2 regions of the Pedobacter sp. BG31 genome follow, and region 1 is predicted to be linked to the other one. Evidence: riboswitches for the same ligand, from Rfam matches in the RefSeq annotation. Region 1 holds a riboswitch; the other holds the start of a gene.
The links. A riboswitch is a leader RNA that binds a small molecule or an ion and turns the genes downstream of it on or off. The one in region 1 is predicted to bind cobalamin.
Positions count from the first base shown of each region.

Region 2: it holds a riboswitch for cobalamin, as region 1 does, so the genes downstream of both, ACFE6N_RS19660 (TonB-dependent receptor plug domain-containing protein) here and metE (5-methyltetrahydropteroyltriglutamate--homocysteine S-methyltransferase) in region 1, are expected to answer to the same signal.

Region 1 is NZ_JBHNZK010000001.1:532,682-535,829, reverse strand. It holds gene ACFE6N_RS02390 (M14 metallopeptidase family protein) at 1-301, opposite strand, end outside; gene ACFE6N_RS02385 (hypothetical protein) at 505-687, shown strand; cobalamin riboswitch at 920-1,125, shown strand; gene metE (5-methyltetrahydropteroyltriglutamate--homocysteine S-methyltransferase) at 1,317-3,148, shown strand, end outside.
Region 2 is NZ_JBHNZK010000019.1:70,571-73,718, forward strand. It holds gene ACFE6N_RS19655 (sigma-54 dependent transcriptional regulator) at 1-542, opposite strand, end outside; cobalamin riboswitch at 815-1,010, shown strand; gene ACFE6N_RS19660 (TonB-dependent receptor plug domain-containing protein) at 1,108-2,976, shown strand; gene ACFE6N_RS19665 (DUF6580 family putative transport protein) at 3,017-3,148, shown strand, end outside.

The DNA.
Region 1 (3,148 bases):
ACTGTTGCGAAATTTCTTTATAACGATCTAATTTCTTTAGGTTTTCCGGCGAAGAAATAACCAGCATGTATTGACTTCTGTTTTCTTCAGTTTTACCGATATCAACCAGTTTAATGCGGTTAGAACTTGCAGCAAGTTTTTTAAAGTAAGCCTCTGTTTGGGTATAATTGGCCAATTGGTGATCATCGCCAATATCAAAACCAAAATGCGATTTTGGCGTTGGCACTTCCTGTGCCTGTACGACACAGTTACTTACCATTAAAAAAGCAATGCAGAGCCTGATAAAGCAGGTTTTTATCATAATTTGAAGGTTTAATTGGTAATCAAATATAATGGAGAATCAGCGCCAAAGACAGCTTGCTGTAAATTTGTTACAAGTTATTCCATGAGCATACTATTAACCACAGATAAAAAGTATGCACACAGATATCAGTGTTTATGCCCGTTCACCTAATTTTTATGTAACGCGTCGTTGAAATATTTAAGGCACTATGCTGGCTTACTTTGAAAAAGAGAACAGGTTATACCGAAGAACGTCGTCAATCCCAAGAGCGGGAAATCAAAAAAACAGATGCAGGACAGAACCCCTTAGCACAACCAAACCTTAACGCAGTGGTTTTGTGTTCAGATCTGCAAAAACATTCAATTAGCATCAACGAACAAAACAAAGTGCCGTTGTTTTTTTGATGAGTGAGAGGTAGTGTGAAGGCTCCTTGTTGGATTGACGAAGCGCTTTGGGTACTTTGGCGCTCCAAAGTACCATGCCTCCGCGGCATAGAGCGGAAAAACATTTACTATATGTCATATGGTCTCTAACTGATGAGCATTTGTTGGAGGTGGTAAAATCAATGCTTACAAAAATAGCTTAATCTTTAAATCCTAATCCATACATTTGCCCTGATATAAGTTCTTAACTTTATTTTCATCAACCGATACAGGTTCCCGGAATACAACCGGGATTAATAGGGAATCGTGTGCAAATCACGAGCTGTCGCGCAACTGTAAATTCTGTCTTTAACAAGAAGACAACGGTCTTATCATTTATGCCACTGTGCCTTTACCGGTATGGGAAGGCGATAGGATCGGGAATAAGTCAGGAGACCTGCCTATGTTGAATTGACGGTGCTTTCGCGTTATAAAGTAATTGGTCAGGTCTGATTGTACACGATAAAATTTAAATTTTATAGGCTTGCTTAAAGTTTTTACTGATGAGTGGGCAGGCTGTGCCATAACCTTTCCTTTAATCTTAACAAAGAGTATTACAAATATTGCTTTAAGAGCTTTTAAATGATTTATTTACTTAATCTTTAAGAGAAATGCTAACGCAAAATCTAGGCTATCCGCGAATAGGTAGCCAAAGGGAATTAAAGAAAATCTGCGAAAATTATTGGGCAGATAAAACTGGGTACAAAAGTGTACTGCAGGTGGGCAAAAATATCCGCCACGAAAATTGGAAACTTCAAAAAGAAGCTGGGATTGATGTAATTCCATCAAACGACTTTTCTTTTTACGATCACGTGCTCGATCATTCCTTAACTTTTGGAGCCATCCCAAAAAGGTACAACGAAGTGATCCTGAAAAAAGGAAATGAGGAACTGGATCTTTACTTTGCGATGGCCAGAGGCTACCAAAAAGAAGGACTGGATGTGGTAGCGATGGAAATGACCAAATGGTTCGATACCAATTACCATTACATCGTGCCCGAATTTTACAAAAATCAACCTTTTAAACTTTTTTCTACCAAGATTATCGATGAGTTTTATGAGGCAAAACAATTAGGAATTAATACTAAACCCGTACTGATTGGACCGGTTTCTTACCTTTTATTGGGTAAGGAAAAAGAGGCTGGATTTGAAAAAATAGACCTGATTAAAAACCTGCTTCCGGTTTATATCGAGATTTTATCTCGCTTAGAAGCGCTGGATGTAGAATATATTCAGTTTGATGAGCCATTTTTGACTTTAGATTTGAAAGAAAAAGACAAAAAAGCCTATGAATATGCCTACAAAGAAATCAGGAAAGCCTTTCCAGGATTAAAAATTGTTTTAGCTACTTATTTTGAAGGATTAGGTAATAATTTAGCATTAACGGCTTCATTACCTGTAAATGTTTTACATATCGACTTAGTCCGTGCAGAAGATCAATTAGACGATGTTTTAGCTTCGTTAAGAAGAGATACCATTCTTTCTTTAGGCTTGGTAGACGGAAGAAACATTTGGAAAAATGACTTTGAGAAATCTCTTTCGACCATTAACCATGCAGTAGACAAAAGAGGATTGGATAAAATATGGATTGCTCCATCCTGTTCGTTAATTCACTCACCGGTTGATCTGGACAATGAAACCAATGAGAAAAATTTATCGCCAGAAATTAAACAATGGCTGGCCTATGCAAAACAGAAAATTGCGGAAGTAGCTACCTTAAAAAAACTGATCACCAACGAAAGCCCTGCATCTACCCTGCAAAAACTCGAAGAAAATAAGATCGCAATTGCTAACCGTAAAGTTTCTAAAATCATCCATAATCCGGCAGTTAAACAAAGGGTTTTAGACTTAAAAGAGCAGGATGCCGAACGTTTGAGTCTATTTTCGATCAGAAAAATTAAACAACAGGAACTTAATCTGCCCATTTATGCCACTACCACTATCGGCTCGTTTCCACAAACTGCAGAGGTAAGAAGCTGGAGAGCAAAACTTAAAAACAGAACGTTCACTATTGAAGAATACGATGATCTCATTGCAAAAGAAACTGAAAAAGCAGTAAAGTGGCAGGAAGAAATCGGTCTGGATGTTTTGGTTCACGGCGAGTTTGAACGCAATGATATGGTTGAATATTTTGGGGAGCAGCTAGATGGTTTTGCTTTTTCTAAAAATGGTTGGGTACAGAGCTACGGATCACGCTGTGTAAAACCACCGATTATTTTTGGCGATGTTTCGCGCCCAACACCCATGACGATCAAGTGGACAGCCTATGCCCAGTCGCTTACCTCCAAATACATGAAAGGCATGCTAACGGGTCCTGTAACTATCTTACAATGGTCATTTGTACGGAATGATCAGCCACGATCGGAAACCTGTACACAGATTGCCCTGGCTATCCGCGATGAGGTTTGCGACCTGGAAAATGCAGGCATTAAAATTATCCAGAT
Region 2 (3,148 bases), on a different contig from region 1:
TGCAGCCAACGGGCTACCAACTCTTTACCACTACCGTTAGCACCGGTAATCAATACGCGGGCTTCGGTTGGCGCAACACGCTCAATGGTCTCCTTAATTTTAGAAATACTTTCCGATTCACCTAAAATTTCCCGGGTTTTACTGGCTTTACGTTTTAGGACCTTGGTTTCGGTAACCAAATTTCCACGGTCTAAACCGTTTCGTACGGTAATTAATAAGCGATTTAAATCAGGTGGTTTCGAAATAAAATCGAAAGCGCCTTTTTTGCTGGCTTCAATGGCAGTTTCAACTGTACCGTGACCGGATATCATAATAAAAGGCAGGTCTGGTTTAATGATCTGTGCCTGCTCCAGCACTTCCATACCATCCATCTTATTCATTTTGATATCGCAAAGAACCAAATCGAAATTTCCTTTTTTGATCATTTCGAGGCCGTCGATACCATTATCTATATCTTCAACATCGTAATTTTCATACTCCAGAATTTCACGTAAGGTACTCCTTATTGCCCGCTCATCGTCAATTATTAATAATTTAGCCATTAGAGATGTATTCTTTAATTTTTAAAATGCGAATATATTGTTTTTTAATTAATGTATAGTTTTTTATACAATAATAGGCTATAAAACCTAAATTGAGCTGAAAAGTTTTAATCTCATCAGAAATAATCTTCTAAATATTTATTCCGGTCGGTAATGCATATTTCCTGAACATTAATTCACTTTCTAAAAACGACTTTTCATTCAGCAAACACAAGGATAATTGTTAGTTAAAATAGTATTTATACATCCTTTTGCATATTGGTTAATTTTATTACTTTTGCGGCGCTTTTGGTTCCCGGTCTTACACCCGGGATTAAAAGGGAATACAGTGTAAATCTGTAACTGTCCCGCAGCTGTAAGCTCCTTAACGGATTTTCAATCAATTTGCCACTGTCCCGATATGTAGGGATGGGAAGGCCGGAAAACCGGGAGTAAGTCAGAAGACCTGCCTTGAGCGATTAATTTCATAGCTTTCGGGGATTGAAGCTAGGATTGAGATATCAACGTTGTTCGTATTTTCATTTCCTTTTCTGATCTGTTGGCTGTGGGCAAAACTCACAATCAAATGAACAAAAAATGTATGCTAACTGTAGCCGGGCTAGGGCTCGCGCAGTTAATGATCGGCCAGGTGGCCAATGCGCAAACTCAAGATAGTTTGCAGCTCAAAGATGTTGTCATTTCTGCAACAAAAAACGACCAGAAACAATCACAGACCGGAAAAGTGGTCACCATTATCAGTCGGGAAGTGTTGGAACGCAGTAATGGTAAATCATTGCCGGAACTGATTAGCGAACAGGCCGGAATTATTGTGGCGGGAGCAAGCAGCAACCCAGGATTAAACAAATCGATTTTTTTTAGGGGTGCAGGAAGTGCTTATTCAATAGTTTTAATTGATGGTATCGTGCAGAACGATCCTTCAGGAAATGGAGGTGCTTTCGATTTAAGGTTGATTTCTATTGATCAGATCGATCACATTGAAATTTTAAGAGGCGGTCAGTCTACCATTTATGGTTCTGATGCTGTTGCAGGGGTAATCAATATCATTACCAAAAAAGGTGGCCCAAAAGGAAATACCATTTATGGTGTAGCCAGTACAGGTAGTTATGAAACCTATAAAGGAACCATTGGGTTAAACGGTGGCGTGGAAGGCTTTTCTTACAATATTAACTATACCCATCATAAAACGGATGGAATTTCTGAAGCAGCTAATCCAAATGGAAATACATCCGTATTTGATAAAGATGGTTTTAAAACCGACGCCTTGAATGCAAACTTCGGAATCAAATTGGATAATCATTTTTCTATAAATCCATTTGTACGTTACTATTATGGCAATTACCAGTTCGATGGTGGTGCCTTTACGGATGCGAACAATTATTCTATTCTGAAAAACTTTGCAACAGGTACCAATGCTAAATATGAGTTTGCTACCGGTAAAGTAACGTTAAACTACAGCTTTGAAAGCACCAGGAATGATGCGCACAGCCAGTATCCAAGCCTAAATGAAGGCAGGGCATCGTTATTGGATTTATTCTACAACCAGAAATTGGGCAGTAAACTGGATTTATTGTTGGGTATAGATAACCGTGTGATGAAATTATCATCAGCCGCGAATAAACCCGAAACCAACATTTTTGCCGCTTATGGATCGTTATTCTTACACGATTTAAGTGTATTTAACCTGGAAGTTGGCGGACGTTATAATAAACACGAACAATATGGCGAAAACTATACTTATTCAGTTACCCCAAGCATCAATATCATCAAGGAAATAAAACTATTCGGAACGGTTTCAACAGCATTTAAAGTACCTACCTTAAACATGCTTTTTGGTCAGTTTGGTGCTAACCTGGCTTTAAAACCAGAAAAATCGCAGAATTATGAAGCTGGAGTTAACCTTAGCTTTGCAGATGATCAGTTCAGCTTGCGCCTGGCAGGTTATAAACGTGATTTAACAGATGCAATCATTTATGCTTACCCTAACGGATATATAAACCAGGTGAGTCAGAAAACAAAAGGCTTTGAGATTGAACCGGCTGCTAAATTCAGTGTGTTTAATATCAACGGTTATTATGCTTATGTAGAAGGTAATGAATTCAACTTTGTGGATAATGCCATTGCCGACTATCTTTTCCGCAGGCCAAAGCATACATTTGGTATCACGGCAGGTGCACAGGCTACCCGTAATTTATATGTGAGCGCTAATTTCCGCTATTTCGGTAAACGTACTGACGGTAATTTTGCGACTTATACTGTTGATAATCTACCTGCTTATCAATTGTTAAATGCCTATGCAGAATATGCATTGGCTAAAAAACGTGTAAAACTGTTTTTCGATGCAAAAAATATCCTGAATAAAAACTACAACGAGATTATTGGTTACAATAGTTTAGGTTTCAACTTTAATACAGGGGTAATTTTTAATATACACTAATAAAATTTACCTTTGCACCTTAAATAATAACCAAAATAAAATGGCTCATTTAAAATTTAATCCCCGCACTTTAATATTGCTGTTGATGATCCTTGCCATAACGGCTTTCCGTTTGCTGGTAACATTCAACTCTGATGAATTACAGTTTGCCAATTTTTCATCAATCGGAGCG